One region of the Mixta mediterraneensis genome, then DNA from elsewhere that is predicted to be linked to it. Evidence: predicted binding sites of a transcription regulator. Region 1 holds the regulator's gene; each other region holds the start of a gene.

Evidence for each region. The regulator PurR, encoded in region 1, represses purine synthesis genes. The targets are predictions, from matches to a motif close to CANGCAAACGTTTGCNTG.
Region 2: the regulator PurR is predicted to act here: its motif matches at 1,511-1,528, upstream of rbsD (D-ribose pyranase).
Region 3: the regulator PurR is predicted to act here: its motif matches at 1,710-1,727, upstream of QRY16_RS13440 (NCS2 family permease).

Annotation. Positions count from the first base shown of each region.
Region 1 covers NZ_JASUAZ010000010.1:111,226-114,509, forward strand. The annotation lists gene punC (purine nucleoside transporter PunC) at 1-48, opposite strand, end outside; gene punR (DNA-binding transcriptional activator PunR) at 156-1,061, shown strand; gene purR (HTH-type transcriptional repressor PurR) at 1,058-2,083, opposite strand; gene cydH (cytochrome bd-I oxidase subunit CydH) at 2,372-2,461, shown strand; gene QRY16_RS09220 (C40 family peptidase) at 2,542-3,284, opposite strand, start outside.
Region 2 covers NZ_JASUAZ010000032.1:30,329-33,612, forward strand. The annotation lists gene kup (low affinity potassium transporter Kup) at 1-543, shown strand, start outside; gene QRY16_RS16095 (YgiW/YdeI family stress tolerance OB fold protein) at 962-1,357, shown strand; gene rbsD (D-ribose pyranase) at 1,541-1,960, shown strand; gene rbsA (ribose ABC transporter ATP-binding protein RbsA) at 1,968-3,284, shown strand, end outside.
Region 3 covers NZ_JASUAZ010000021.1:43,054-46,337, forward strand. The annotation lists gene QRY16_RS13435 (Na+/H+ antiporter) at 1-114, opposite strand, end outside; gene QRY16_RS13440 (NCS2 family permease) at 263-1,612, opposite strand; gene QRY16_RS13445 (glutathione S-transferase family protein) at 1,983-2,648, opposite strand; gene soxR (redox-sensitive transcriptional activator SoxR) at 2,688-3,173, opposite strand.

The DNA.
Region 1 (3,284 bases):
CATGCTGAGTAAGGCGAGGTAAGGGATAAATCCTTTATTTGATAACATCTGATTCTCATTTTTGCAGAGTGAACGCGGCAGAGTGTAGAAGGTGCATTAAACGCTGTGAAACGCTAATATTTGTCTTAACCTGTTAAAATTTTTGAAGGCAGATTATGTGGTCCGAATATGCGCTTGAAGTCGTGGACGCGGTAGCACGGGGCAGGAGTTTTAGCGCCGCTGCGCAAGAGCTACATCGTGTACCTTCTGCCATTAGCTATACGGTACGCCAGCTTGAAACCTGGCTGGCGGTGCCGTTATTCGAACGTCATCATCGTGAAGTGGTTTTAACGCCAGCCGGTGAACATTTTGTCCGGGAAGGGCGAAGTGTTATCAAAAAAATGCTTGCGACCCGGCGTCAATGTCAGCAGCTGGCAAATGGCTGGCGGGGCCAGTTAAGCATTGCGATTGATTGCATTGTAAAACCTGAGCGAACGCGACAACTGGTGAAAGATTTTTACCGCCATTTCCCCGATATGGAACTGATCATCAGTTATGAAGTATTCAATGGGGTATGGGACGCCTTAGCAGATAGCCGCGTCGACGTGGCGATTGGCGCTACGCAGGCCATTCCCGTGGGAGGACGTTTCGCCTTTCAGGATATGGGCGCAATTAACTGGCGCTGCGTGGTTCAGCGCGATCACCCTTTAACGCTCGCCAGTGAGCTGGATGATGATACGTTGCGTAGCTGGCCGTCACTTGTCCTGGAAGATACGTCGCGCGCGCTGCCGCGGCGTATGACCTGGACGCTAGATAATCAGCGTCGGGTGGTGGTGCCGGAATGGCAAACCGGGCTGGATTGTGTATTGGCAGGTTTATGTGTAGCGATGGTGCCAGGGCATCTGGCTCGTCCACTACTTGACGCCGGTAAGCTTGTCGAGCTAACGCTACCGATGGCTTTTCCAGAGAGTCCGTGCTGCGTGAGTTGGGCAGAAGATCGCGCATCACCGGCGCTGGGTTGGTTGCTCAGCTATTTAGGTGATGCGCAAACACTTAATCAGGAATGGTTAAGCGAGAATTAACGGCGATAATCGCGAAAAGGGCCGTAGCCTACCGAGCGGCGTTCAATCAGTGTCGGATGGACTTCAATGGTTTGTGACTCTTCGCGTTTGCTGGTAATACGATCCAACAACATTTCCAGCGCTTTTTCACCTAGCTGCGCCTTGGGTTGGTGTACGGTAGTTAACGCCGGGGTGAAGTAGCGCGCGTTGCGTACGTTGTCATAGCCGATAACGGAAATGTCCTGCGGTACGCGCAGGCCCATTTCATCTGCTGCGCAAATGGCCCCCATCGCCATTATATCGCCGCCACAAAATACGGCTGTCGGGCGTTGTTTTTGCGAGAGAATCTGCTGCATGGCCTGATAACCTGATTCGGGTTCAAAATCTCCCTGGACTATCCACTCAGCACGCGGTTGGATGTTGGCTTCCTGAAGGGCTTTTAAGAAGCCTGCATGACGCCCACCGCCGGTATTACGTTCTAACTGTCCGGGAATCGCTCCAATATCGCGATGGCCGCGTTCAATCAAATAGCGCCCGGCAAGATAGCCGCCCTGGAAAGCGTTATCCAACACGGTATCGGTAAAGTCAGCGCGTGATTCGCCCCAGTCCATGACCACCATGGGAATATTTCGATTCTCTTCCAGCATCTTCAACAGATCGTCTGGATATTCGGAACACATCACTAATAAACCATCGACGCGCTTTTGCGCCATCATTGATAAATAAGCACGCTGCTTATGCAAGCCATTGTGTGCGTTACCTAAAATCAGGGTGTAACCTTTCTCAAAACAGTGATTTTCAATGGCTTCAATAATTTCTGCGAAGTAAGGCGCCTCGCTGGAAGTCGCAAGCAATCCCAGCGTTTTGGTGTGATTAACTTTCAGACTACGCGCCACAGCGCTTGGCGAATAGTGCAGCTCCTTGATGGCTTGCCAGACGGTATTGCGCGTTTCTTCTGCCACAAAACGCGTTTTATTGATGACGTGTGAGACGGTGGTGGTCGATACTCCCGCTCGTTTCGCCACATCTTTAATTGTTGCCATGAAAAAGAGACTCCTGAACTTATCTTAACCTATTGATAAGTATCATGTTAAACGATTGCGTCGGCTGAGGTTTTTGCCCACCAAAATGCAATTTTTTTGCCTGTGATCTGGCGTCTGGATAGGTAAAAATGCCAAAAAAGACGGTGAACGGAACCGACGTTGCGCATGTTGCGCATGTTGCGCAACAAAAACAGGATTCTAACAAGGCTGAGCGGATAAAACGAGATTTTTACCGGACCTTATGGGAAAATGCAGTATCCCTACAATCTGTGTGGCTAAGGAGAGGTGATGAGTACCGATATAAAACTGGCGTTGATGACGAGCGGCGCAGCGCTGCTAATGATTCTGGCATTTAGCTTTACCGCCATTCTGCACTAATACAAAAGCCGGATAACGGAGCGTCTGCCTGGGAGGGCCACTCTGTCATCCGGCTTCTTCTGCCTGCGAAGGCAAATACCTCAGCGAATGGTTTTTGGCGTCATCATACGACGCGCACCAATATAGTGCCGCTGCCAGTAATCTTCACCCAATGCGCTAATCTGTATGTCTTTGCCGGTGCGCGGCGACTGAATAAATTTACCGTTGCCTAAATAGACGCCAACGTGATCGGCGGTGCCGCGTCCGTTAATACGGAAAAAGACCAGATCACCTTTCTCCAGCAATTCGCGCTTAACCGGTGCTGCATCACGCAGATGATACATTTCGTTCGCGGTACGGGGAATTTTGAACTTCAGTAAATCTTTGTAGGCGTACCAGACTAAGCCGCTGCAATCAAAGCCGGTATGCGGCGATACGCCACCCCATTGATACGGTTTACCCAGCTGTCCCATTAATTTCGCCATCGCGGTTGCGCGCGCTTTTTGATAACGCTGACGGTGAGATTTGCTCATTCTGAGGGTGCTGATGTCATTAATTTCATTCACGATTTTCGTTGATCGAGATTGACCGTGACGCTTGCTGGAAAGTTTATGCGTATTTTTTTGAGTGGCGGCGTTAACTGCGGCTACGGCCGCTCGCTTTTTTTTCAGTTTAAGTTTCTGAACGGTAACCTGGCGAGATTTCTTCACGGTACTTTTCACCGGACGACGCTTGCGCCGCTCGTCTTCACGCGCACTTTTTTTCTCTGCTTTATGCTGACTGGCATTAACCGGCATCTGCGGGGAAGCAGAGGCGACGTTAAAAAACAGTTGGGCAAAAGCCA
Region 2 (3,284 bases), on a different contig from region 1:
GAGCGTTTTCGTCTGCTGCGTCGTCTACATGAACATGGTAATTCATTAGAGGCGATGATTGTCTCGCTGGAGAAATCGCCACCGGTTCGTGTACCAGGCACGGCGGTGTATATGTCGCGTGCGCTGAACGTCATTCCATTTGCGATGTTGCATAATCTTAAGCACAACAAAGTGTTGCATGAACGCGTCGTGTTACTGACTTTGCGCACCGAAGATGCACCTTACGTGCATAACGTGCGTCGCGTGACCATCGAACAGCTGTCGCCGACCTTCTGGCGCGTGGTAGCAAGCTACGGCTGGCGCGAAACCCCGAATGTAGAAGAAGTGTTCCATCGCTGCGGGCTGGAAGGGCTGAATTGTCGCATGATGGAAACCTCATTCTTTATGTCGCACGAGTCGCTCATCATGGGTAAACGGCCCTGGTATCTGCGGTTACGCGGCAAGCTGTTCCTGGCGCTGCAACGCAATGCGTTGCGCGCGCCGGATCAGTTTGAGATACCACCGAACCGTGTCATTGAGCTAGGCACCCAGGTCGAGATTTAACCGGATTCGCCTGCACGCTGGACGCCTCGGACTCGCGCAAGGTGGCGCATAACCACCGCCTTGCCGCGGGTAAAAAAACAACCTGCCTGCCATACAATGGCGCGATGTGACGCACAAAAGGTAATCTCGTGCCGCAGCCGTTAAGGACTGATCCCGCTTCGCTGGTGATAAACCCATTAATGCTTCATCCCGGCTGGTTCAGCCCCGCTTTGCAGCCATCGCCGGTTACGTGATCGCCTTCAGTGAATAAAACATTTATCGATTTTTCGCAGTTGGAAAGCGTTTTATACGAAGTACCGCGCAGCTTATAGCGCGGCTTTCATTAACTTCGCCTGTTTTTAATCGATACGATCCTGCTAAGAACCTTGTGCTTAACTGTATACATCAAAAAAACTGTTCATGGAAAAAAGGAAACTGTATGAAAAAACAAGCCGTACTATTAGCCGTTGTGATGCTGACATCTACCTCCGTTCTGGCTGCACAAAATGGCGGATTTGTTGATCCTGATGCCCCGGCCGCCCAGGTCAAAAAAGGTGGATTTAGCGCCGATCACACCAGTGTAGTGACTGTTAAGCAGGCTGAAGATATGAAGGATGACAGCTGGATCACCGTGCGCGGCCAGCTGGTAAAACAGCTTGGTGATGAAGATTACCAGTTCCGCGATCAAACCGGCACGATGAAGGTAGAAATCGACCACAAGCGTTGGGACGGGCAAACCATTTCGCCAAAAGACCATGTAGAGCTAACCGGCGAGCTGGATAAAGATTTCAACAGCATTGAGCTGGACGTTAAACACGTCAGGAAACTGCCTTAAAACCTGGATTCAGGGCCGCTTCGGCGGTCCAGTTTTTAATTTCAATCCTTCCCTAAAGCCAAATTCTCTCCTGCGGAAGCGAAACGTTTCGATAGCGATCACACTTCTTTTATCTGGTGATTGAGTTGCTTCTTACTTTTTATACACTGCCGCCAGCGAAACGTTTCGCTGTGGAGTGAATAGATGAAAAAAGGTCGCTTGTTAAACGCTGAACTCTCTCATGTGATTGCCCGTCTGGGACATACGGATACGCTCACGATCGCCGATGCTGGCTTGCCGATTCCGGCGGGGCCGCAGCGTGTCGATTTGGCGCTTACGCCGGGTATGCCCGATTTTATCCACGTGGTCAATGCTGTCACGCTTGAGATGCAGGTAGAAAGCGCCCTGATTGCAGAAGAGATTAAGCTGCACAATCCGCAGCTCCATAGTGCGCTGCTCGCCGTGCTCGAAGCCTTGCAACAGCACCAGGGGAATACCATCGCTGTACGTTACACCAGCCATGAACAGTTCAAACAATATACTCAGCGTAGTCAGGCGGTCATTCGCAGCGGAGAGCGTTCTCCGTATGCGAATGTCATCCTGAGCGCCGGTGTAACCTTCTGAGGGCGCTATGCAACCATTATTGCAACTCATTGGGATTGAAAAATCGTTTCCTGGCGTAAAAGCGTTAAAAGGTGCGTCGCTGGCGGTTTACCCTGGGCGCGTGATGGCGCTGGTAGGTGAAAACGGCGCGGGTAAATCTACCATGATGAAAGTGCTGACCGGCATCTACAGCCGCGATGCCGGATCGCTAAAGTGGCTCGGTGAAGAAACCACATTTAGCGGACCGAAAGCGTCGCAGGATGCAGGCATCGGTATCATTCATCAGGAACTGAATCTGATCCCTCAATTAAGCGTGGCGGAGAATATTTTTCTCGGCCGCGAATTTGTCAGCCGTTTTGGCCGCATTGACTGGAAACGTATGCATGCCGAAGCGGACGCGTTACTGAAACGGCTTAACCTGCGCTTTAACAGCCACAAGCTGGTGGGCGAGCTTTCCATTGGCGATCAGCAAATGGTGGAAATCGCCAGGGTGCTCAGTTTTGAGTCGCAGGTAATCATTATGGATGAGCCGACCGATGCGCTCACCGACACCGAAACCCTCTCGCTATTCAATGTGATTAACGAGCTGAAAGCGCAAGGCTGCGGCATCGTTTATATCTCGCACCGTATGAAAGAGATTTTCGAGATTTGCGATGACGTCACGGTATTTCGCGACGGCCAGTTCATTGCCGAACGTGCAGTCAACGATCTGACAGAAGAGAGCCTGATCGAGATGATGGTCGGACGCAAACTGGAAGATCAATATCCACGTCTTGAACAAGCGCCAGGCGATGTGCGTTTAAAAGTGGAAAATCTGTGCGGGCCGGGGGGGCATAACGTCAGTTTTACGCTGCACAAAGGCGAAATTCTTGGCGTGGCTGGATTAATGGGCGCTGGCCGCACCGAATTAATGAAAGTGCTGTACGGTGCTTTGCCACGTAGCAAAGGCAAAGTATGGCTGGATGCCTGCGAAGTGGTGACGCGCTCGCCACAGGACGGGCTGGCAAATGGCATCGTGTATATCTCTGAAGATCGTAAGCGTGACGGTTTAATTTTGGGCATGTCGGTAAAAGAGAACATGACGTTGACTGCGCTGCGCTATTTCAGTCGCGGCAGTGGCAGCCTGAAGCATGCCGAAGAAGCGTTAGCGGTAGACGATTTTATCCGCCTGTTTAATGTAAAAACGCCGTCAATGATGCAGCCGATTGGCCTGCTGTCTGGTGGTAATCAGCAAAAAGTGGCGATTGCGCGCGGATTAATGACGCGGCCTGACGTGCTGATCCTTGACGAGCCGACGCGCGGCGTTGATGTCGGCGCGAAGAAAGAAATTTATCAGTTAATTAAT
Region 3 (3,284 bases), on a different contig from region 1:
ACCCGCGAGGATCTGCACTAACGGCAACGGGATTTGAAAAGGAAGAATGCGAGCAGCGACGCCAGAAAGCGACACAACTAGCGTCATAATGAGAATAGTAAAAAAGATTTCCATGCTTTCCTTAGACGCCTTGAAGTCTTTTAGTCAATATCGTGAGCGCTAAAGTGTAAAACAAACGCGAGACCAGGAGATTGCCTCGCGTGCGACAAAAGATAAAAAAATAGAAAATATTGGGCGTGCGGCTGCACGCCCGGCTGAATAGTCAGATCGCCCAACCTCCCGCGTAAAACGCAACCAGGGCAACGGCAATCACCACTGTGCCTGTATTCAGCTTGCGCCATTCACCGGCAAAAATGCGTCCTACCACCAGCGCCGCAAAGCCGAGCATAATACCGGTCACGATATTGCAGGTCATGACGATCATGACCGCGGTCAGCAGCCCAGACATCGCATCAACAAAATCATTAAAGTCGATTTTAGCGACATTGCTCAGCATCAGCAGCCCAACGTACATTAACGCAGGGGCGGTTGCGTAGGCTGGCACCAGGTAGGCTAACGGCGACATAAACAGAATCACCATAAACAGCAAGCCAACCACAATCGCCGTCAGACCGGTCTTTCCCCCTGCGGCTGTGCCTGCTGCCGATTCGATATATACCGCGGCAGGCGATGCGCCCACCAAACCGGCAAACAGGCTGGTGACCGAATCGGTGGTCAATGCGCGGCCGCCATTAATAATCTGCCCGTTTTTATCCAACAGGTTCGCCTGTCCTGCTACCGCACGGATTGTGCCGGTGGCGTCAAATACCGCCGTCATCACCAGTGCCAGTACGCTTGGCAGCACAACCGGCTGTAATGCGCCCATAATATCAAGACTGAATACCAGCGACTGACCATTGGCATCCTTCAGGCTCGGCAGGGCGAATAATCCCCGATAGGTAACCGCCGGATCGAAAATCAAACCCAGTAGCGAAATAGCGATGATAGTCAGCAAAATGCCACCCGGTACGCGGCGCTTTTCAAGCCCAATGATAGCTGCCAGCCCCAGCAGCGACATGATGACTGGAAATGAGTCGAAATGACCCAGCGCGACCGGCAAACCCGCTACCGGGTTTTTTACCACCAGGCCCACACCATCTGCTGCAATCAGCAGCAAAAACAAACCAATTCCCACGCCAGTGCCATGTGCTACGCCCATCGGCAAATTACGCAGGATCCATGAACGGATGCCGGTAACTGAGATCAGGGTGAATAATACCCCCATCAGGAATACCGCACCGAGTGCCACCGGCACGCTGATCTGCTGACCGAGCACCAGGCTGAACGCAGTAAAAGCCGTTAATGAAATCGCGCAGCCAATGGCCATCGGCAGGTTAGCCCATAATCCCATAATAATTGAGCCGAAGCTGGCAACCAGACAGGTGGCGACAAATACCGCTGTTGGTGAGAAACCGGCTTTGCCTAACATGCCGGGCACAACGATCACCGAATAGACCATGGCCAGAAAAGTGGTCAGTCCCGCCAGAGTTTCCTGACGTACACTGCTGCCACGCGCAGAGATGGAGAACCAGGCGTCCAGTTTTCCACTGGCCGGGCGTGATTCATTTGACATAATTGAGCCTCAAAGAGTTTTTTGTTGTGTGGATCGCCCTGCGACCGCTGCCCTGAATTCCCTGGGTAAAGTGTTTGCGCCAACAGGTCGCAAACGGAAGGCAAACGTTTACCTTACCGCAGATAATTGACCATTCGAAGATGAGCAAATAAAAAGGCAAACGATTATCCGGCGTTTGCTGGCATATTTTCAACTGCCTGATGGGCATTGTTCAGGATAAATATTTCACCGGGGAGCTTCGCCAGCGTCTGTGCTCCGTTGCGCAACAAACTCTACGCAACGCCTGGCCTTTGAAGTAATAGACTTTTCTTATCATGAGGAGGCGTTGCGCAACGGTGTGAAACGATTGTCGCGCAACGCAAAAAAAGATTCAGCCAGGCAGGTTAATATCGCCACCCTGCTGGATGGCGCGCTGCCAGGCGGCACGCTGCTTCACGGTTTCCAGCCATTTTTGCGTGGCGGGCATATGCTGTAATCCGGCGCGCTGGTTTAACGCCAGCAGCGGAAAACTCATTTGAATATCAGCGATACTAAAACGTTTTCCAGCAAACCATTGATGCGTAGCAAGATGTTGTTCAATCATCTGCGTATGCGGTTTTAGCTGTTTATCCAGCCAGGATTTTTGTATGCCTTTCCCCAGCGCGCCACCAACCGGACGAAGCAGCCAGGGCACCGGTGCCTGCCCGAGTCGGCCAAAAATCAGTTTCATCACCAGCAGAGGCATCAGCGATCCTTCAGCATAATGCAACCAGTAACGAGACTGCAGCATCTCCTCTTCGTCAGAAAGTTTCAGCCGATATTCTGCGTCATATTTACCCTCAAGGTACTCAAGGATCGCGCCCGATTCAGCAATAACCCGGTTTCCGTCGGTGATTACCGGCGATTTGCCCAAAGGATGAACTTTTTTTAATGCGTCAGGTGCCAGCAGGGTGGATTCGCGCTGGTAGCGCTTGATTTGATAAGGCACTTCCAGCTCTTCCAGTAGCCACAGCACGCGATGCGAGCGCGAATGTTCAAGGTGGTGAACGGTAATCATCGTGATGCCCTGTTAGGTTGTGTCAGCCAATTATAGACGTCACTCAGGCTCGGGCAGCTTGTCTCCCTGTTCAGGGTCGAGCAATACCGCACCTGAGCCTTGTTGCCCCAGACGGTCACCGGGATTGCGTAACGGACAATCACGCATTGAAAGACAGCCACAGCCAATGCAGCCATCTAAATCGTTGCGCAAGCGAGTCAGGGTTTCGATACGTTTATCCAGCTCCTCACGCCAGTGCTGGGTCAGCGCATCCCATTCGTGAGTTGACATGCGTTTATTGGCGGGAATGTGTTCCAGGCTGTCGCTCACCGTAGCCAGCGGAATGCCAATGCGTTGTGCAATCTTGATGATCGCCACACGTCGCAGCACATCGCGGCTGTAACGTCGCTGATTACCTCCGTTGCGCGTACTGAAAATAAGCCCTTTAGTTTCATAGAAATGCAGTGCGGATACGGCGACGCCACTGCGTCGCGCCACTTCGCCCGGCGTTAAAACCGGTTTTGGGTAGTTGCGATCTTTTTTCATTTGGCTCTTTACCTCAAGTTAACTTGAGGAATTATACTCGTTCCCCATCAGAACAACGAATCCATCATTCTCCCCAACGCGTTCATATTTCAGGAAAGCAGCGCGCTTACT